DNA from 4 places in the Blautia sp. LMAG:36 genome. Region 4 is predicted to be linked to each of the others. Evidence: predicted binding sites of a transcription regulator. Region 4 holds the regulator's gene; each other region holds the start of a gene.
What was found. The regulator Rex, encoded in region 4, represses fermentation and respiration genes when NADH is low (regulators of the CRP and FNR family bind a similar motif). The targets are predictions, from matches to a motif close to ATTGTTAANTANTTAACAAT.
Positions count from the first base shown of each region.

Region 1 (5,598 bases), on a different contig from region 4:
GATCTACGCCCGGAAGCTCTGTCGGAACCTCGAAGTTGAAGAATGGGATCTTCTTTGTCGGAGCTTTAAGGATAGATCCGTCAAGGATAGCATCGATGATACCACGAGTATCTTTGATGGAGATACGTTTTCCAGTTCCATTCCATCCTGTGTTAACGAGGTATGCTTTCGCACCGCTCTTCTCCATTCTCTTAACGAGCTCCTCAGCATATTTTGTCGGATGAAGCTCAAGGAATGCCTGTCCGAAGCATGCGGAGAATGTAGGAGTAGGCTCTGTGATTCCACGCTCTGTACCAGCAAGTTTAGCTGTGAATCCGGAAAGGAAGTAGTACTGTGTCTGCTCCGGTGTCAGGATAGATACTGGAGGAAGTACGCCGAATGCATCTGCGGACAGGAAGATAACCTCTTTCGCTGCCGGTGCAGAAGATACAGGGCGAACAATGTTCTCGATGTGGTTGATCGGGTAAGAAACACGTGTGTTCTCTGTTACGCTCTTGTCAGCGAAGTCGATCTTGCCCTCAGCATCAAGTGTTACGTTCTCAAGAAGAGCGTTTCTCTTGATCGCATTGTAGATGTCCGGCTCAGACTCTTTGTCAAGGTTGATAACCTTAGCGTAGCATCCACCCTCGAAGTTGAATACTCCGTTGTCATCCCAGCCATGCTCGTCATCACCGATCAGAAGACGCTTAGGATCTGTGGAAAGTGTTGTCTTACCTGTTCCGGAAAGACCGAAGAAGATAGCTGTGTTCTCTCCGTTAAGGTCTGTGTTTGCAGAGCAGTGCATGGAAGCGATGCCCTTAAGCGGCAGATAGTAGTTCATCATGGAGAACATACCTTTCTTCATCTCTCCGCCGTACCATGTATTAACGATAACCTGCTCACGGCTTGTAATGTTGAACATTACAGCTGTCTCAGAGTTAAGTCCTAATTCTTTGTAGTTCTCAACTTTAGCCTTGGATGCGTTGTAAACAACGAAATCCGGCTCAAAGTTCTCAAGCTCCTCAGCTGTCGGCTGAATGAACATGTTTGTTACGAAGTGTGCCTGCCATGCAACCTCAACGATGAAACGGATAGCCATACGTGTGTCTTTGTTAGCTCCGCAGAATGCATCTACTACGAAAAGTTTCTTGTTGGAAAGCTCCTTCTTGGCAAGATCTTTAACTGCATTCCATGCTTCCTGAGTTGCCGGATGGTTATCGTTCTTGTACTCATCGGATGTCCACCAAACTGTGTCCTTGGAGTTCTCATCCATAACGATGTATTTGTCTTTAGGGGAACGTCCTGTGTAGATACCTGTCATTACATTGACAGCACCAAGCTCACTGACCTGACCCTTCTCAAATCCTTCAAGCTCCGGTTTGGTCTCTTCCTCAAATAATGTCTCGTAGGAAGGATTGTACACGATCTCAGTTGTTCCGGTAATACCATACTTTGTTAAATCGATTTTTGCCATCTTAACATTTACCTCTCTTCTTTAATAGTAATTATGATAGCCACCTACTGCTGCAGGTTTTTGTCATCCTGCCATAGGAATTGGTCATTCCAACATCCCTATCCACAATTATACATAAATTGTACGTAAAAGCAACCAAAAAAATTCATTTTCCGCAAAAAAATGATAAATCTTTAACAGTGACGTTTTAGTACTGTCAGATTTTATTTCATCTACACTTGACTTTTTCAGAATAATGGCTACAATATATCTGATTATAGTTATTATATATATTTATAATAGCAACTATATGATTTTAATATATAGAAAGAAGTGATTTCTATGTCAGATATTCTAATCAAACGTAATCATATGGAAATCCCCTGGCACAACTACGTAAGCGCCAGGAACAACCAGCCCATCACCGAAGCTTCTCTTTCCGAAAAAGCTTCCCTGATCGGCCGTACAGGCATGATGCTTCTCTCCTGTGGGACCGGTGCCTGGCGGGTACGGAGTTCCATGAATACATTGTCAGAAGCACTTGGTATCACCTGTTCCGCAGATATCGGACTGATGTCTATAAGCTACACCTGCTTTGACGGTGAGAGCAGTTTTTCCCATGCACTTAGTCTGACTACCACCGGCGTAAATACTTCCAGACTGAACAGGCTGGAACATTTTGTCAGTGATTTTCCTGCGGAGGGTATCCATATGAGCGGTGAAGCACTGCACAGTCAGTTAGATGAGATCGAGCGGATCCACGGGCTTTATTCCCCTGCATCCCTGGGACTGGCTTCTGCACTGGCCTGTGGTGCATTTACTTTTCTTCTGGGCGGTGGCCCGCTGGAAATGATCCTGGCTTTTGCAGGCGCAGGCATCGGAAACGCCATCCGCTGCAAGCTTGGCAAGCATCATTTTACTCTGTTTATGTGCATTGCAGTTTCTGTTTCCTCTGCCTGTCTTGTATATGCAGGCTTCCTGAAGCTGGCAGAGCTTCTGTTCCACATTTCCGTCCAGCATGAGGCCGGATACATCTGTTCCATGCTGTTTATCATTCCAGGCTTTCCGTTTATCACAAGCGGGATCGACCTTGCCAAGCTGGATATGCGTTCCGGTCTGGAACGACTGGCCTACGCCATTATTGTTGTAATGGTGGCTGCTGTCTCTGCCTGGCTAATGGCACTGCTTCTTCATCTGAAACCTGTGGATTTCCTGCCTCTGGAGCTTTCGGCAGCTCAGAGGATCCTGTTCCGGCTTCTGGCAAGCTTCTGCGGGGTATTCGGCTTTTCGGTCATGTTCAACAGCCCTGTCCGTCTAGCCGCAGCTGCCGCTTTCATCGGTGCACTGTCCAACACACTCCGGCTGGAACTTGTTGATCTTGCCGGTTTTCCACCTGCTGCCGCAGCTTTTCTCGGAGCACTGACCGCCGGACTTCTGGCCTCCCTCATCAAAACAAAAGTGGGATATCCCAGAATTTCCATTACCGTACCATCCATTGTGATCATGGTCCCGGGGCTTTATCTCTACCGGGCGATCTACAATCTGGGGATCATGTCCCTGAATGTTTCCGCCTCCTGGTTTGCAGCTGCGATCCTGATCATCGTTGCTCTTCCCCTGGGCCTTATTTTCGCCAGGATCCTTACGGACAAAATGTTCCGCTACTGCACCTGATGGGCATACAAAAAGGACTGCTTTCTGTAGCTTCCGGTCATCAGCTATCCTTCTGATAACCGGAGCAATACAAAAGCAGTCCTTTTTTGTACATTCTATTTCATTACGATCTCATCAGCGATCCCGATCATTTTTTCCAGGCGGTCCGCAAATTTATGGATGGGGAGAAAAACGCCCAGTCCGTCATAACGTTTTCCACCATCCTCCACAGAATCCTGCCCATAATACACAAAAGCTCTTGGAAGCTTCTTCTGAATTGCCATCATGATATCCCATACAGCCGCATAGGCCTGTGCCTCCGTTTCTTTTTCCTTTACGCTGTCCGGAAGCTCATACACCAGCAGCACACCGATATGTTCGCCCATTTTGTACTCTTCTACTTCCATGGTATCTTCATCATAGGCATGGCGCTTCCGGTAGCCATACGCCAGATACATCTTTACACCAGGTTTCTCCCTGTATATCCTGCGAAATCGGTCGTAATCCCTGTCACTTACATGGATTCCCTTTTCCCGCAGAAAATTTCCTTTTTCATCTGTGAGAAATACCGGATTCTCCTGTCCATCTGCATTGAACCTGAACGGTGCCAGAAAAGAATTTCGCAGAAGATCAAACATACTGTTCTGGCAGATCGCCATAAGGAGAGCTGTCAGATCACGGTTTTTATATGCGTCCAGCAATGCATAGGCGAATTTTTCCGGAGGAAGATATCCGCATTCTATGTCTGTATCCGCATCCATGGATTCATAGAAGGTCTCCGTCAGCCGTCTGCACGCCTCCGGATCCTTCAGGATCTTTTCAAATAAAAGCTCCGCCTTTTCCTCTCTTGGGAATAATGTGCTGTTTTCCACAATTCCTCACCCTTTCTAATCTCTATGTTTACTGGAAAACATCAGAATAAAGCTGATCAGAAGCAAAACATCCGATACCCAGATTGCCGGGATCCCCAGCCTCATGGACAGATTTCCTCCGCCACCGGCTCCAATGGCAAAAAAGAAAATTATTCCGAAATAATAAAGAGCCTGCTTCAGCTGTTCCGGACGTTTTTCACGACAATACACGGACAACGCCGCCGTGCCGCTTCGTAAATTTCCGATGCACATAGTGCTTGCATAGGAATAACCGCCCACCTTCCGGAAGGTCTGTACCTGCATGGCGCAGGAAAAGGATACCAGTACGGTTGCCAGCATATCCAATTCTCCCGGCATAAATCCCACCGCAAAAAGGATCAGGATCTCGATCAGCAGGATCATCTGCCTCCAGTGAAGTTTTTTTGCATATTTAAAGGTATTCTGGATTCGCTCCGCCGCTACAACACCAATGGCAAAGGCTAAAACAGGGAACAGGTACCTTAAACCGTCTCCCCACTGTCCTGTCATAAAATTATGGCTCATCAGAACCACGTTGCCTGTCTGGGCGTTGGAAAACACCTCATCTCTTGTAAAGTATGTGTAGGCATCCTGAAATCCGCCGGACATTGCCAGAAATACACTTGTGATAAAAGCTTCTGACATCTGCCGGTCCGCATTTTGCAGCTTTCCGCCTCCTGAAACCACTCTAAATCACTCCTGTCATTGATTTTTTTCCTCGGGTGTATTATAGTTTGCTCAGAAGCAAATGTAAAAAGTATTATTAATATCGTAAACATATTAAAATCATATCACAGGATGGAGACAATACATGATCACTTACGACTACTACCGGATCTTTTATTATGTAGCCCAGTATAAGAGCTTTACCAAGGCAGCAAGAGCTCTTCACAACAACCAGCCAAATATCACCCGCTGTATGAACAACCTGGAGCAGGAGCTGAAATGTACGCTCTTTCTCCGCTCCAACAAAGGAATCGCACTTACACCGGAAGGCCGCCAGCTTTATGAACACGTTGCCCTGGCTTTTGAGCAGCTGTCCATCGGCGAGGAGGAAATCCGCCAGAACGGAGAGCTGGAGCATGGTCTGGTTTCCATCGGCGCCAGCGAAAATGCCCTGCGTCTGATCCTTCTGGAAAAGCTGGAGCTGTTCCGCGAGCAATATCCCCATGTTCGCCTGCGCCTCTTTAACCATTCTACTCCTCAGGCAGTACAGGCACTGAAAAATTATGCGGTGGATTTCGCTATTGTCACCACTCCGATCTCCATCCGCAAGCCTTTACAGAAAAAAAGTCTCCTGCGTTACCGGGAAATTCTTGTATGCGGAAGCAAATATAAGGATCTGACCACTGCCCCTATCAGCATCCATGAGCTTCAGGATCTGCCCTTTGTAGGTCTTGCGGAAGGGACCAGCACTAGAGAAATGTATATGAATTACTTTATGGAAAACCGTGTTTCTTTTCATCCTGACATCGAGGCAGCAACTACAGACCAGGTCCTTCCCATGATCGTCCACAATCTGGGAATCGGCTTTTACCCCGAGCCCCTTGCCCGGGAAGTGATCAATGACGGGAAGATTTTTGCCCTTCAGCTTAAGGAGCCGCTCCCTCAGAGAGAGGTCTGCTT
Region 1 covers NZ_NALB01000003.1:195,962-201,559, reverse strand. The annotation lists gene pckA (phosphoenolpyruvate carboxykinase (ATP)) at 1-1,453, opposite strand, end outside; gene CCC17_RS01115 (threonine/serine ThrE exporter family protein) at 1,775-3,103, shown strand; gene CCC17_RS01110 (DUF4866 domain-containing protein) at 3,199-3,954, opposite strand; gene CCC17_RS01105 (YoaK family protein) at 3,970-4,617, opposite strand; gene CCC17_RS01100 (LysR family transcriptional regulator) at 4,784-5,598, shown strand, end outside.
Region 1: a site for Rex is predicted at 1,615-1,634, ahead of pckA (phosphoenolpyruvate carboxykinase (ATP)). Genes of this name have one in related genera too.

Region 2 (5,598 bases), on a different contig from region 4:
TGTAACACCTCAGCAGAAGCAGGCAATGGTGAAGTCTTTACAGGCTCAGCAGCATACGGTTGCAATGACTGGTGATGGTGTCAATGATGTTCTGGCGCTTAAAGAGGCGGACTGCAGTATTGCCATGGCTGAGGGCAGTGATGCGGCCAAGAATATTGCCAATGTGGTATTGCTGGATTCTAATTTTGCAGCAATGCCGGAAATTGTGAATCAGGGACGCCGGGTTGTAAACAATATCCGTACTGCGGCATCTATGTTTCTGATCAAAACGATTTTTTCCGTGCTGCTGTCACTGATCACGATCTTCTTCGGGGATTCCTATCCCTTTGAGCCGATCCAGATGTCTCTGATCAGTGCCTGCGCTGTTGGTATTCCTACATTCCTTCTGGCACAGGAGAATAATTATGAGAAGATCGACCATACATTTTTGCGTCATGTATTTATGAATGCATTTCCGGCTGCTGTGACCATCACGGGCTGTGTGTTCAGTGTGATGCTGGTATGCCAGAATGTATACCATTCCAATGTTATGCTGAATACAGCTTGTGTGCTTGTAACAGGATGGAATTATATGGCGGCACTTAAGACAGTTTACGCACCTCTGAATAAGTATCGAAAGGTGATCATTTACAGTATGCAGGTGATCTTTTTCGGTGCGGCGGTGGTTCTGCAGAATCTTCTGACACTGGGATCGCTGGAATTCGGAATGATCATTCTGGTGTTCCTTCTGATGACATTTTCTCCGATCCTGATCGATGTGATCACGGCCTGGCTCAGAAATATTTACAGCCGTTCGCTGGATAGTGGGGAACAGGGGAAATTTGCTGCATTTATTGATAAGCTGAGAAAATAATAATATGAGAAATAAAAAAGGACACTGCCCGTTGAAAATGGCAGTGTCCTTTTTTTGCAAATAAACTGTGAAGCAGTTATCCAGTTATCCGGTGCAGAGCTGTGTAGAGAATGCAGATTGTGGATATCCGCCTGACAAAGCTATTATTTTGTGTGCATAAGCCAGATAAATCCGAAGGCCGGGATCTCTACAGCCTGTGCGTCTCTCTGAACTCCTGTGAGAAGATCTGTGTAGGTACCGTCCTGTTCGTTGATCCAGGCTACCTTATCCTGGTCGCTGAAGTTGTAGATGCAGATCAGCTTTTCTTCAGAAGTTTCTCTTACCAGGGCAAGGAGAGCTTTTTCCCAGGTTTCCAGTGTATGTGCAGAAACTTCAGGTGCAAATACCGGATGGCTGGCACGGATGGATTCCAGCTGCTCAAGGCTGTTGAAAATGCGTCCTTGGATCGTTTCGGCATCGGCTCTGTTCCGGGCAAGTGCCCAGTTGAAACGTCCATTGTGGAGCCAGCGGGGATCAGCTGCTTTGGAAATGTCTGTTTTATAGGTGTAGTCATTCAGCTGTCCGACCTCGTCACCGCTTCGAAGTACCGGAATTCCGGGGAGGGAAAGAAGCAATGCATGAAGTGCTACGTCATAGCGGATTCCCCGGCTGACACCCTCCATATTTCCTTCATAATCAAAACGCTCGATTCCTGCAAGAGATGCGGTTGTTCCGCAGAGCTCAGATTCCTCGGTTTCCGGATTTACATAAATTTCACCCCGGGCAAAGGAATCAGGGAAAATACCTGCCAGGAATTCATTCAGATAATCTCTGTGAGGCCCTTCTGTGATAAAGCTTCCTTTCAGGAAATCATAGTCCAGATTCCAGCGTACCGTGTTGCGGTTACGGAGGTAATTCTGGAATACCGGTGCCTGCGGAAGGTTTGCAGCTCTGTCGATTCCCCGGCGGAGAAGGGCAGTGTCCTTTGTGGCAACGGTATGCCAGAGATCGGACATCAGCTGGGTGCTGTTTACAATGTGAAGTTCCGGCATATCGGAAGTTCCGCCAAATGCAGCAGCCTCTGCAGGTGGGCGGTCTGTTTCACCAAGGAGAAGAATTCCGGGGCATACGATCTCACACACCATTCGGGTCATACGCAGCAGAGAGTGAAGCTTCCAGAGATTTTCTTCCGGTATCATCGGAAGGACACCAAGGCTGAATATAGAAGCACCTTCATTTGCAAGCTCCAGGATCTGAAGAAGCATTGCATTGAAATAAGCTGGAGTCTGGAGCACGCATGGCGCACCGGACTGTGGGTCATCCACAGAAAGACTTAACGGGATCTCAAGAGCCAGGCGGATACCTGCTTTCCTACAGTTAGCTGCAAGTGTATGCAGATCTTCGGAGGTTCCGATCTCCGGGATAATGCGAAGGGAGCAGTTGGAGGTTGCCTGGAAAAGATCTGTCAGGTACAGAGTGTCTGCTTTGCATTCACTGATATAGTCCAGTTTATCGGACAGCCCGGAAAGAGTATCTGCGAAGTCAGCAGGATTTACAGCCATTCCGGTGAAAGTAGTCTTACGGAACCAGTCAGGATCAGCAACGCAGGTCTGGTCAGCTTCCTTCATGGAAAGAGAACGCTCACGATAAATCTCTTTCATTTTTTTTGTGAGGCTTGAGAATGTGCCGGCAACTTCCGGATGATCGCGGAACAGCTCGCAGTAGAGCCATTTCAGATCATTGTAGTAGTGTTTCAGACGTTTCTCGTAGAGGGCATCGTAAGCTGTGTCCTCCTTGGAAGTTTCGACTTTCAGAGGCTCGGTCTTGGAAGTAGTAACTTTCGCCGGTTCAGTCTTTGAGGTCTCAACCTTGATCGGCTCGGTCTTGGAAGTCTCGACTTTGATCGGCTCAGTCTTGGAAGTCTCAACCTTGATCGGCTCAGTCTTGGAAGTCTCGACCTTGATCGGTTCGGTCTTGGAAGTCTCAACCTTGATCGGCTCAGTCTTGGAAGTCTCGACCTTGATCGGCTCGGTCTTGGAAGTCTCGACTTTGATCGGCTCGGTCTTGGAAGTCTCGACTTTGATCGGTTCGGTCTTGGAAGTCTCGACCTTGATCGGTTCGGTCTTGGAAGTCTCGACTTTGATCGGTTCAGTTTTGGAAGTTTCGACTTTAAGCGTTTCCTTCTTTACGGTTTCAAGTTTTTTCACTTCGGCTTTAGCATTTTCAACAGATTTGGCAGCACTGGAACTGGTGCCGGCAGCAGAGGTATTTTTTTTCAGCTGCTTTTCTTTTTTTGCCTGCATGGCAGCTTTCTTTTTCTGGAGTCTTTTTGTTGACATATAGAGTTCCTCCTTAGATAAAATGATATTTTCGGTATAAAAATGTAAACTCTCTCACCGGAGAGAGAAACAGAGCTACAGCTTATGAAAAACAGGACGGCGGTTTTTAAATACAGCATAATAGGAAAAACCACATTCACGGAGAACATCAGCCGCCTTGTCAAAAGCATAGCCGATCTTATCCGGAGTATGGGCATCTGCACCGATGGTGATGATCTCACCGCCAAGCTCACGGTAACGTCGGATAATATTGACACAGGGATTCGGTTCACCAAGCCCGTAGTGATAACCGCCTGTGTTCAGCTCGATTCCCACATTTTTGCGGATCAATGTCCGCAGGATCTCGTCCAGGATCTCCTTATATCGTCCGTAAGAATACTGACGGTTCTGATTTGGACCATAACGTACTACATAGTCGATATGTCCGTACACATCCATCTCGTCAAAAGCAGCGATATTTTCCAGGATGGATTCAAAATATTCCATGTAGCATGCGGATTCCTTACGGCCCTCAAAATAAGAAGGATAATAAGGATCGTATCCGTGCACCACATGGGAGGAACCAATAACGAAATCAAAGGGAACTTCTTTCAGAAGATCGGAAAAAGATTCTGCAAGCTGAGGCTGAAGTCCAAGCTCGATCCCGAAGTTAACCTGAATCTGGTCTTTAAAAGCATCCGCAAGACTCTCAAGTTTCTGGCGGTATGCAGGGATGTTCAGGGAAAAATCAAGATTTTCCGGAGTATCGGGATAATCCGGATCAAAATGTTCAGTAAAACAGATTCCCGTGAGACCCTGGTCTGCGGCAGTCTGGATCATTTCTTCCATCGGTGTATCGGAATCTGCGGAAAAAGAGGAGTGCATATGGCAGTCCCATAAAATTTTCTGGTCCATTTTGTACCTCCATATTCAAGCCTTTATATTCTGTGACAATGATCGTATCTGCCTGTTATGAATCCGGGAAAGTCAAACTCCCAGCGGGAATATAGATATCCGTTTTGGGAATCAGCAGGACAGAACTTTCTATCAGAGAATTATAGCACATTTTTCAGAAATTTTCTTAATATTTATTTTAATGTTCTTTTTTATAAATAGCTCTTGAATTTTTGTTTGGAATTAGGTACAATATGAAACAGGTTGATGTTTCTTTAACAAAGGAACGATTTAAATCACCATTCAATTCATAGGAGGAATTTATCATGGCAGTAAAAGTTGCAATTAATGGTTTTGGACGTATCGGTCGTCTTGCATTCCGTCAGATGTTTGGAGCAGAAGGATTTGAGATCGTAGCAATCAACGATCTTACATCTCCTAAGATGCTTGCTCACTTATTAAAATATGATTCTACACAGGGAAGATATGCTCTTGCTGATAAAGTAACAGCAGGCGAGGATTCCATCACAGTAGACGGAAAAGAGATCAAAATCTATGCTAAGGCTAACGCTGCAGAGCTTCCATGGGGAGAGATCGGTGTAGACGTAGTTCTTGAGTGCACAGGTTTCTACACATCCAAAGACAAAGCTCAGGCTCATATCGATGCAGGTGCTAAGCACGTAGTTATTTCCGCTCCGGCTGGAAACGACCTTAAGACAATCGTTTACAACGTAAACCATCAGGGTCTTACAAACGAGGACAAGATCATCTCCGCAGCTTCCTGTACAACAAACTGCCTTGCACCAATGGCTAAGGCTCTTAACGATCTTGCACCGATCAAATCCGGTATCATGTGCACAATCCACGCTTACACAGGCGATCAGATGACACTTGACGGACCGCAGAGAAAAGGCGATCTGAGAAGATCCCGTGCAGCTGCAGTTAACATCGTTCCGAACAGCACAGGTGCTGCTAAAGCTATCGGACTTGTTATCCCAGAGCTTAACGGCAAACTTATCGGTTCTGCACAGCGTGTACCTACCCCAACAGGTTCTACAACAATCCTTACAGCAGTAGTTGAAGGAAACGTTACTAAAGAGCAGATCAACGCAGCTATGAAAGCAGCTTCCAATGAGTCCTTCGGATACAACGAGGATGAGATCGTATCCAGCGATATCGTTGGTATGAGATTTGGTTCCCTCTTCGATGCTACTCAGACAATGGTACTTCCACTTGAGAATGGCACAACAGAGGTTCAGGTAGTTTCCTGGTATGACAACGAGAACTCCTACACAAGCCAGATGGTTCGTACAATCAAGCACTTCGGAAAACTTCTGAACGCTTAATTTTCTGCGAACGGGTGTAGAAGAATAGACTCAGAAAGGGTCCGGTCTGAAGAGGACCGGGCCCTTTTTTTCCAAAAGACCAAACAAAAAAATGTCTGAGGAATGACTGTTAACAGAGCGGACAACAATACCGCTCGCCCTTATTCATCTGCTTTTGCAGAAATAAAAGTTAAGGAGATATAGAGATGCTGAACAAAAAAAGTGTTGA
Region 2 covers NZ_NALB01000003.1:446,190-451,787, forward strand. The annotation lists gene CCC17_RS02310 (HAD-IC family P-type ATPase) at 1-853, shown strand, start outside; gene CCC17_RS02315 (alpha-amylase family glycosyl hydrolase) at 997-3,171, opposite strand; gene CCC17_RS02320 (histidinol-phosphatase HisJ family protein) at 3,247-4,065, opposite strand; gene gap (type I glyceraldehyde-3-phosphate dehydrogenase) at 4,371-5,390, shown strand; gene CCC17_RS02330 (phosphoglycerate kinase) at 5,576-5,598, shown strand, end outside.
Region 2: a site for Rex is predicted at 4,308-4,327, ahead of gap (type I glyceraldehyde-3-phosphate dehydrogenase). Genes of this name have one in related genera too.

Region 3 (5,598 bases), on a different contig from region 4:
ATTGTCCGGATGAAGTGTACGTCCTGTACCACCGCCGGAAGCAACGGAGAAGTATTTTTTGCCTTTCTCGTTGCACTCTTTTTTGTATGTTCCTGCTACCGGATGCTGGAAACGAGTCGGGTTTGTGGAGTTTCCTGTGATGGAAACGTCAACGCCCTCTTTCCACATGATCGCAACACCTTCCGGAACGCTGTTAGCGCCGTAGCAGTTAACCTTTGCACGAAGTCCCTCAGAATAGGATTTACGGAATACTTCCTTAACCTCGTTCTTATATGGATCATACTCTGTCTCTACATATGTAAAGCCGTTGATACGGGAGATGATCTGAGCAGCATCTTTTCCAAGACCGTTCAGGATAACACGAAGAGGTTTTTTACGAACCTTGTTTGCTTTCTCTGCGATACCGATCGCACCCTCAGCTGCTGCGAAAGACTCATGTCCTGCAAGGAAGCAGAAGCAGTCTGTCTCTTCCTCAAGAAGCATCTTTCCAAGGTTTCCATGTCCAAGACCTACTTTACGTGTGTCTGCAACGGATCCCGGGATACAGAAAGCCTGAAGGCCTTCTCCGATAGCTGCTGCTGCGTCAGCGGCTCTTCTGCAGCCTTTTTTGATCGCGATAGCTGCACCTACTGTGTAAGCCCAACAAGCGTTCTCGAAGCAGATCGGCTGAATGCCTTTGATCTGATCGTAAACGTTCAGTCCTGCGTCTTTAGTGATTTTCTCAGCTTCTTCGATAGAAGCGATTCCATAGCTGTTTAAAACAGAATTGATCTTGTCAATTCGTCTCTCATATGATTCAAATAAAGCCATTTCCTGTAACCTCCTGATATTTTTACCTTACGAAGTGTAATTACTCTTTTCTTGGGTCGATGATCTTAACAGCATCTGCAACACGGCCGTACTGACCTTTTGCTTTCTCCCATGCTGTGTTCGGGTCATCACCTTTCTTAATGAAGTCAGTCATTTTTCCAAGGCTTACGAACTGATATCCGATGATCTCATCGTTCTCATCAAGAGCGATACCTGTAACATAACCCTCAGCCATCTCAAGGTAACGAGGTCCTTTTTTCAGAGTTCCATACATTGTACCAACCTGAGAACGAAGTCCTTTTCCAAGGTCCTCAAGACCAGCGCCTACTGCAAGTCCGTCCTCGGAGAATGCAGACTGGGAACGTCCGTAAACGATCTGAAGGAAAAGCTCTCTCATAGCTGTATTGATTGCATCACATACAAGGTCTGTGTTCAGTGCCTCCATAACGGTAAGTCCTGGAAGGATCTCAGAAGCCATAGCTGCAGAGTGAGTCATTCCTGAACATCCGATTGTCTCGACAAGTGCCTCCTGGATGATTCCCTCTTTAACGTTAAGGGAAAGCTTACAAGCACCCTGCTGCGGAGCACACCAGCCAACACCGTGTGTAAATCCGGAGATATCCTTTACTTCTTTTGCCTGAACCCATTTTGCTTCTTCCGGGATCGGAGCGGCACCATGATGTACGCCCTGTGCCACTGGACACATTTCTTCTACTTCGCGTGAATAAATCATTTTAAAACTCCTTTCAAGTATAGATTGACCGATGTTATTGAGAAAAAAAGTTCGATAACACCCTACGGCTATTTTCTCACAAAACCTTTGTTTCGTCCAGTCATATTTGATAAAATTTTGCCATAAAACGCATAATATTGGTAGTTATTCCGGCAGTATTGCATGCCTAACTGTCAAATATTTCTGGCAACTACTGTATGTATGTGATAATATATTAGCAAGTTTAACCTTGGAGGTATATTTTTCATGAATGCATCTGTGGATTCTGTTTTTCCAGAAAAATACCGCATTCTCAGCGGAAGCGCTCTGAAGATGATCGCGGTCATCACCATGCTGATCGATCATATCGGAGCTGTGCTGCTCAGTATGTATCAGCCCGCACAGAAAATCCTGTTTACACTTTTCGGCAGAGAATATACTGTATATCTTATTTTCCGCGATATCGGAAGAGCTGCTTTTCCCATCTTCTGTTTTCTCCTGCTGGAAGGCTTCCGGCATACGCGGAGCCGGTTCCTCTATGGAAGAAATCTCCTTCTTTTTGCGCTGCTCTCAGAAATTCCGTGGAATCTGATGTTTACAAATACGCTGCGTTACGAAAGACAAAATGTGTTTTTTACGCTTTTCCTCGGATATCTGGCCTTTTGTGCCATCGAATATTTCCAGACCAGACCTTCGATGCAGCTTCTCTGCATCCTGGGACTGCTTGTTGTTTCCATTTTTCTGAAAGCAGACTATGGATGGCGGGGGTATATCTTCCTGCTGATCATGTACTATATGCGAGACGATAAGCCAGGCCAGGCAATCCTCGGAAGCTGCTGGCTTTACTATGAATGGAGAGCCTCCTTTGCCTTTCTGTCCATTAACCTGTACAATGGAAAAAGAGGCTTCATCCGCGGAAAATCAGCAAAATATTTCTTTTACTGGTTTTACCCAGTCCATATTATAGGACTGGTCATACTTCGACAGCTTTTGTTTTTATCTTAATCCCGCCCGCTCCCGGTCGGTTCATCCTTCCACGACCAATACTGTTGCATCCAGCACCCCATCAAAAAAAAGCTGCACTCTCTCAAAAGTGCAGCCTAAATGCGTGTCCAGAAGAATCTGTTTCTTATTTTTTCTTTACGATCTCTTTTGCATTTTTATAAATGGAATCTGCAGGAACACATCCACGTACCGGTGACAGCGGGTAGATATTAGAATTCCGTCCGATCACAGTACCGGGATTCAGCACAGAACCGCATCCGACTTCAACATGATCTCCGAGCATCGCTCCGAATTTCTTAAGACCGGTTTCGATCTTTTCATCCCCGTCTTTTACGACAACCAGCTTCTTGTCTGATTTTACGTTGGAACAGATCGATCCGGCACCCATGTGGGACTTATATCCCAGCACAGCATCTCCAACATAATTATAATGAGGAACCTGAACCTTGTTAAACAGCACTGCATTCTTAAGCTCTGTGGAATTTCCCACAACTGCGCCCTCACCAACGATAGCCTTGCCGCGGATAAATGCACAGTGGCGCACCTCGGCGTCTCTGCCAATGATAGCCGGTCCGGTGATACTTGCAGTCGGCGCAACTGTAGCGGATCTTGCGATCCATACATTTTCGCCCTTCTCCTCATATTCAGAAGGATCCAGTGTTTTTCCCAGCTTAATAATGAAATCTCCGATCTCCGGAAGAACCTCCCACGGATAGGTTTTTCCCTCAAAAAGCTCTGCTGCAATGGTCTCATTCAGATCCAGCATATTGCTGATAGTAAAATCTTTCATCATGATGATCTCTTTCCTCCCTGTCCGGAAGCCCGCTCCGGCTTCCTGTAGTTTACAGCGGCCGCATCAAAAAACTGCCGCAGGTTATACTGATAATTGCTTGCCTCCACCTGCCGGGTACGTACCCGCACAAAATGCTCCAGCTTGTCCATATATTCCTGTTCCGTGATGCTGCCCTCTGCCACATAGGTGAGCCCCTTTTCCCAGCTTGCCGTAAGCTCCGGGTTCAGAAGCTGCCGGATAGAACAATTTACCACATCAAAGATCATTTCCCCAAGAAGCGTTGGAGTGATCACCTGGGTCTTTTTGTTCAGTGCCAGATATTTGATGTTAAAAAGCTTCTTCAGGATCTCGGCACGGGTAGCACTGGTGCCGATCCCGCTTCCCTTGATCTGGGCTCGAAGCTCCTCATCCTCGATCAGCTGTCCTGCATTTTCCATGGCAAGGATCATGGAACCGGAATTGTATCGTTTGGGCGGTGAAGTCTCACCCTCCTTGATACTCAAACCGTTCACAGGAAGTATATCACCCTTTTTCAGCTTCTGCAACGCCTCCAGGAGCACAGTATCACAGGAAGCCTCGTCTTCCTCTCCATTTCCGTTTTTCTCACTGTCTGAAGCCCTTTTCCGCGAAAAAGAATTCGTGGCAATCTTCAGATAGCCTTCTTCTTTGAGAACCTTAAAGGATGAAAAGAATGCCTCTCCGTCCAGCTTCGTCACAAGACTCACCTTCTGATAAACGGCCGGCGGATAAAAAATACATAAAAATCTCCGTACAATGGTCTCGTACACACGCTGTGCGGTAAGAGACACATTTCCCAGCGCGTTCAGTCCCTGACCGGTAGGAATGATCGCGTAATGGTCTGTGATCTGCTTGTCATTCACATATCTGGTCTTTGCAATGCTTTTCCAGGATTCCATCCCCAAAACCTCTGCCGCCGCAGCACCGGCCTGCTGATAATTTCGAAGACCGGATATATTCTTGTATATCTCCTTGGCCACTGCCGTGGAAAGAACTCTGGCATCCGTTCTCGGATAAGTCACCAGCTTCTTCTCATAAAGCTCCTGTACGATCCGGAGTGTCTCGTCCGGACTGATCTTAAACAGCTTTGAGCACACATTCTGAAGCTCCGCCAAGTTAAAAAGAAGCGGCGGATTTTTGTTTTCTTTTTTTCGTTCCACCTTTTCCACAATACAGGAAAGGGGCTGGTTCACCATCAGCTGATCGATCAGCATCTGTGCATGCTCTTTTTTCCTGAAGCCGTTTTCTTTATAAAGATACGGGGACTGGAAATACCGGCTGCCTTCCACAGCTCTCCATTCACCGTCAAAATTTTCGCCTGCAAGTCCAATGCTGCCAAGGACACGGTAAAACGGTGTCTTCACAAAGACACGGATCTCCCGTTCTCTCCGCACCACCATGCCAAGAACACAGGTCATCACACGCCCAACTGCAATGGCCTGATATTTGGAATGGAGATAATTGGTGACACTGCTTCCGTAGCGCAAGGTCAGAACTCTGGAAAAATTGATTCCCATAAGATAATCTTCCTTTGCGCGGAGATACGCAGATGCTGCCAGATTATCATACTCCGAGATATCCTTCGCTTCACGGATTCCTCTTAAGATCTCTTCCTCTGTCTGGGAATCGATCCACACACGTTTCTGGACTTTCCCCTTTACTCCTGCCATCTGGGCTACCAGACGGTAGATATATTCACCCTCACGTCCGGAGTCGGTACACACATAAATGGTATCCACATCCGGCCGGTTCAGCAGTCCTTTTACGATCTCGAACTGCTTTTTGACCCCGGGGATCACTTCATATTTAAATTCGCGCGGCAAAAAAGGCAGGGTATCAAAACTCCACCTTTTAAACTTGATATCATATTTTTCGGGATAGCTCATGGTAACCAGGTGTCCTACACACCAGGTTACCACAGAATCATCAGATTCCAGATATCCGTCTTTTCTCTGACCGTTGATTTTCAAAGCCTTCGCAAATTCCTGTGCCACGCTGGGCTTCTCCGCTATGTATAAAGCCTTTGCCATACTATTTATCTGCACTCATCTTTCTAAGCGGCCATGCCAGAAGCACACCTCCGCCAACTATATTTCCCAGTGTTACGATCACCATGCTTTTAAGCATAGCGCCGACAGACAATCCTGGCACCATACAGAATGCAACTGTAAAAATACCCATATTTGCAATACAATGCTCAAATCCGCTGACAACGAAACCTGAAATACAGATCACGATCATCAGGAACTTGCCTGACTCA
Region 3 covers NZ_NALB01000007.1:196,872-202,469, forward strand. The annotation lists gene CCC17_RS10420 (GGGtGRT protein) at 1-810, opposite strand, end outside; gene CCC17_RS10425 (iron-sulfur cluster assembly scaffold protein) at 851-1,543, opposite strand; gene CCC17_RS10430 (TraX family protein) at 1,790-2,527, shown strand; gene CCC17_RS10435 (transferase) at 2,652-3,320, opposite strand; gene CCC17_RS10440 (DNA topoisomerase) at 3,317-5,368, opposite strand; gene CCC17_RS10445 (formate/nitrite transporter family protein) at 5,370-5,598, opposite strand, start outside.
Region 3: a site for Rex is predicted at 1,746-1,765, ahead of CCC17_RS10425 (iron-sulfur cluster assembly scaffold protein). Genes of this name have one in related genera too.

Region 4 (5,598 bases):
CTCATCTGCGATCACCGTACATGCATCCTTCAATACGCACACAGAGCCTGTTTCCGCAGCACATTTCAGTGCAGTATCTGCGATCTCATGCTGGATCTCCTGGATCGTTCTGCCACTGAGCCGGCTCATTTCTCCGATATGCGGTGTCAGGACTACATGCTCTCCCAGATACTGATACCACTGTGGATGTGCAGCCAGAAGGTTCAGGCCGTCCGCATCCAGGATCAGCGGCTTTTTCTCCCGGGCAGCCGCCGTGAGAAACCACTGTTCTCTCTCACGGCTGGCCACTGATGTTCCAAGTCCCGGTCCGATCACGATCACATCACACCAGGATAGAAGCTGTTCATTGGATTCCTGATCAAAGCGGCTGCAGACCATAGCCTCTGGAAGGAGTATCTGCAGTGGGATCCTGTTGGCTTCCACAGTCTGGATCTTTACCATTCCCGCACCGGCACGAAGTGCTGCACTGGCGCTTAAATAAGCGGCTCCGCACATTCCCTCACTTCCGGTCACAAAGAGCACTTTTCCGAAGGTACCCTTGTTTCCGCCGGGATCACGTTCCGGAAACAGCTTCAGATCTTTATTTTCCAGACAGGCGGCAGATGCAGTCACAGCTTCCTGCTCATAGATCCCGATATCGGCGGTAACGATCCTTCCTGCATACAGTCTTCCCGGATAAAAGCAAAGACCTCTTTTCCGGTAGGCAAATGTGACAGTCAGATCGGCGCTGAAGGCAATTCCCATTTCCAGGCCAGTATCTCCGTTCACTCCTGACGGGATGTCAACTGCGATCTTTTTGGCCCTCGCACTGTTCATCTCATGGATGATATCAGCATAATGCCCCTCGATCGGACGCGTCAGGCCTACCCCAAACACGGCATCTACTATAGTAGTATATTCACTCCACTGCGGGTTATTCACCTCCGGGACACGATAACCGGAAGCGATCTTATACTGAAGAGCTGTCTCTCTGGTCATTTTATCTTTGTTTCCGACCATATAAAACTCTACCCGGATTCCCTTCAGATGGAACAATCTGGCAACTGCGATACCGTCACCGCCATTGTTTCCGCTTCCGCAGACTACCAGGATCCTTTCGTCCTTCTGGAGATACTTTTCTGTTTCCTCTACCACCTTCAGTGCCGCCCGCTCCATCAGAACCTCGGAGGGAACTCCGATCTCACGGATCGTTGTGGAGTCCAGATCCTTCATTTCTTTGCAGGTAACAAGCTTCTTCATTCTGTCTTCTGCCTCCCCTCTGTCATAGAGAAAGCTGCCGTTTCCGGCAGCTTAACAATTCTTACTTATCCACATGTTCCTGCCTGTATTTGCTGAGATTATAAGACAGTGTCATCAGACTCTCGGAAAGATGAACGTTCTCTACGATCACATCATCCGGTGTCTCAAGATCAAGATGTGCAAAATTCCAGATTGCCTTGATCCCGTTCTCCACCAGAATATCTGCCATTTCCTTGGCTTTATTCTTGGGAAGTGTCAGGATCGCGATCTCCACGTTATTCTCTCTCAGGAAAAACGGAAGCTCACTGAGCATCTGGATCTCAAGTCCACGGACTGCGATGCCCTCAAGCACAGGATTTACGTCAAAGATACCAACCAGCCTGAACCCGCGCTTCTCAAAATCCACATAATTGGCAAGTGCCTGTCCCAGATTACCGGCACCCAGGATGATCATCGGATGAACGGTATCCAGTCCCAGGATCTTACCGATCTCTGTATAAAGATAGTGTACATTATAGCCATACCCCTGCTGCCCAAAACCGCCGAAATTATTAAGATCCTGACGGATCTGAGAAGCTGTGGTATGCATCTTCTTACTTAACTCATTGGAAGAAATACGTTCTACATTATCTTCCATCAGCTCTCCTAAGTAGCGGTAATAGCGTGGCAGACGCTTAATCACCGCTTTCGAGATTTGTTTTGTCTCCACGATAGTTTTCCTCCTTACCTTACACTAGGTTAATTATAACGAATTGACATTTTCCTGTCAATTAAAGTTGTCTATTCTGTACAAATTTCTTTATAATTTTTCTAATAATTGATTTTTTCTTTGAAATCCCGGCAGTTTCCGTTATAATAGGTGGAGGATTTTTCCCTGTTCAGGCATAAACAGGGGTGATTCTTTATACAGGAGGACAGTTTTTATGATTTTATCATGTCAGAATATATGCAAGGCCTTTGGCGAAAAAGTAATTTTAAATGATGCATCCTTTCACATTGAAGACCGTGAAAAGGCTGCTCTGATCGGATGCAACGGTGCAGGAAAGACCACACTGCTGCGGATCATCATGCAGGAGCTTTCTGCTGATTCCGGTACCGTGGTGCTTGCCCGGGATAAAAATATCGGCTATCTTGCCCAGTACCAGGATATCCACGGACATCATACCATCTACGAGGAGCTTCTTACCACCAAGCAGCACATCATCGATATGGAACGCCGTATCCGCAATATGGAACAGGAAATGAACACGGTGACCGGTGATGAGCTGAACCGTCTGATGGAAACCTATACCCGCCTGACCCATCAGTTTGAGCTGGAGAACGGATACGCTTACAAAAGTGAGCTGACCGGTGTCTTAAAGGGTCTCGGCTTCACGGAGGAAGATTATGACAAGCAGATCGAAACTCTTTCCGGCGGTCAGAAAACCCGCGTGGCGCTGGGCAAGATGCTTCTTTCCAAGCCGGATATCCTGCTTCTGGATGAGCCAACCAATCACCTGGATATGGAAAGCATCTCCTGGCTGGAAACTTATCTTCTGAATTATCCGGGAGCTGTTTTTATCGTCTCCCATGACCGTTATTTTCTGGATAAGGTAGTCACCAAGGTCATTGAGATCGAAGCCGGACAGACCCGCGTATACAGCGGCAACTACTCTGCCTATGCTCTCAAGAAGGCTCAGCTTCGCGACGCACAGTACAAGGCATACTTAAATCAGCAGCGGGATATCAAGCATCAGGAAGCCGTTATCGCCAAGCTGAAATCCTTTAACCGTGAAAAATCCATCAAGCGTGCGGAAAGCCGTGAAAAAATGCTGGACCGTGTACAGAGGATCGAAAAGCCTCTTGAGCTCCAGGACCGGATGCGTATCTCGCTGGAACCACGGGTGTTAAGCGGAAACGATGTGCTCCACGTGGAAGCGCTTTCCAAGGCCTTTCCGGGACAGACCCTGTTCTCCGATATCTCCTTTGATATCAAACGCGGCGAGCGTGTGGCACTGATCGGAAACAACGGAACCGGAAAGACCACCATGCTAAAGATCATCAACGGTCTTATTGAGGCAGATGCCGGCAAATTTTCCCTTGGTTCCAAGGTTCAGATCGGTTATTACGATCAGGAACATCATGTTCTGCATATGGACAAGACGATTTTCCAGGAGATCTCCGATACTTATCCGACTCTCACAGAGACCGAGATCCGAAATATGCTTGCCGCATTTCTCTTTACCGGAGATGATGTTTTCAAGGAGATCTCCGCACTTTCCGGTGGAGAAAGAGGCCGTGTTTCCCTTGCAAAGCTGATGCTTTCCGAAGCCAACTTCCTGATCCTTGACGAGCCTACCAACCATCTGGATATTGCCTCCAAGGAGATCCTGGAGGAAGCACTGGTCAGCTACACCGGTACAGTCCTTTATGTATCCCATGACCGTTACTTTATCAATCAGACTGCGACCAGGATCATGGAGCTGACAAACCAGGCAGTGGTAAATTACATCGGTGATTATGATTACTATCTGGAAAAGAAGGAGGAGCTGACCAGTACCTATGCACCGGGAAGCACTTCTCCGGAGGCACCTGCCGAAGAAAAAGCGGTTTCCGAGAACAAGCTTTCCTGGCAGCAGATGAAGGAAGAACAGGCAAAGAAACGAAAACGGGAAGCCGAGCTGAAAAAAGTCGAAGCCCGTATCGAAGAGCTGGAAACAAGAGACAGCGAGATCGACGAGACTATGGTCCTTCCGGATGTCTGCACCAATGTAGCGGAATGTACAAAGCTGAGCCGCGAAAAAGCAGCCATCGCTGAAGAACTGGAAGAGCTTTATGAAAAATGGGAAGAGCTGGCCTGACGGTCAGCTCTTTTTTATCCCCTTATGTTTTTATGGAAGCAGCATGCCGAGATGCTGTTCAAAGCATACACCATCGTTACGGTCTGTTCCTTCCTCCACCGCATCCCGGATCGATGCCGAGATAAAGTCCACGGCCAGCTCTGCACAGGTTTTCATGGAATATCTTTTTACCAGCCCTGCACTGAGCACGGATGCAAAAAGATCTCCTGTCCCGGAATAGCTTCCGCCGGATTTCTCTGCAAATACCCAGGAGCTGTTTCCGTTTTCCAGGACAAGATTCCCCATTTTCAGAGGCTGCCCCTCCTCCCTGTGATCCACTCCAGTGATCACAACGGCAGGAAGTGAAAATTTCCGGGCAAGTCCGCACCCGATCTCCCGGATTTCTTCCATCCGCCGGGCCTCTGATACCTTTTGCAGTTTATTCCAGATCTCCTCCATTTTTTCTTTTCCGTAGAGAAGAAGGAGGGCTTCCGTAAGGTTCGGTGTGATCACATAGGAACGACGTGTCAGTTCGCAGAACCGGCTGCGGAGTTCTTCTGTATAGATCGGATAAACCGCGCCGTCATCCCCCATCACCGGATCTGTAAGGATCAAAGTATCCTTTCCTGCAAACGCATCCATAAATTTCAGGATCCTGTCTGCCTGCTTATCATCAGAAAGAAATCCTGTATAGATCCCATCCGGGAAAAATCCTCTTTTTTTCCACTGCTCCATATATGGTTCCATATGCTCTGTGAAATCCTCACAGAAATAACTTTCATAACCGGTCTGGTTGCTTAAAACAGCGGTGGGAAGTGGACACGCCTGGACTCCCATCACCGAGATCACCGGGATCGCTGCTGTCAGTGAACATTTCCCCAGCCCGGAAAGATCATTGATCACTGCTATTTTTTTCATGGTAATTCTCCAGTCTTGAGTTTTTTTCTGTAATATTATAGAATGAACTGTCAGGTTTACGCAATCATTTTTGGAAGGAAATCATCATACTTATGTTAAATATATCTGCAGAACACAAAAAAGAACACCTTTATCTGGAGGTTTACCACTATTATCGGAAGCTGATCCTGGAAGGCCGTCTCCTTCCCGGAAGCAAAATGCCCTCCCTCCGCAAATGCGCCCAGGAGCTGAAGCTGAGCCGTACCACCATCGAAAATGCCTATCTTCTGCTGGCAGCAGACGGCTATATCATCGCCAGGGCACAGAGCGGCTATTATGTCACCGGCATTGCTTCCAAGCAGCATCTGCTTACCCCCGAAAAACAGGATAAGGATATCACGCCCTGCCTTTATGATTTTGCCTCTTCCGGTGTTGACCGGGAAAGCTTCCGTTTTGATCTGTGGCAGCGTTACATCAAAAGTGCCCTCCGCCAGGGCGACCGTATGCTTTCTTATGGCGAACCCCAGGGTGAAAGCGATTTCCGGGAGGTTCTCGCAGACTATATCCGGGAACGCAGAAATGTGATCTGCTCCCCGGATGACATTGTAGTAGGGGCCGGTCTCCAGCCCCTTCTCCAGATCCT
Region 4 covers NZ_NALB01000010.1:174,110-179,707, reverse strand. The annotation lists gene CCC17_RS13290 (NAD(P)H-hydrate dehydratase) at 1-1,239, opposite strand, end outside; gene CCC17_RS13285 (redox-sensing transcriptional repressor Rex) at 1,301-1,948, opposite strand; gene CCC17_RS13280 (ABC-F family ATP-binding cassette domain-containing protein) at 2,163-4,079, shown strand; gene CCC17_RS13275 (pyridoxamine kinase) at 4,110-4,976, opposite strand; gene pdxR (MocR-like pyridoxine biosynthesis transcription factor PdxR) at 5,069-5,598, shown strand, end outside.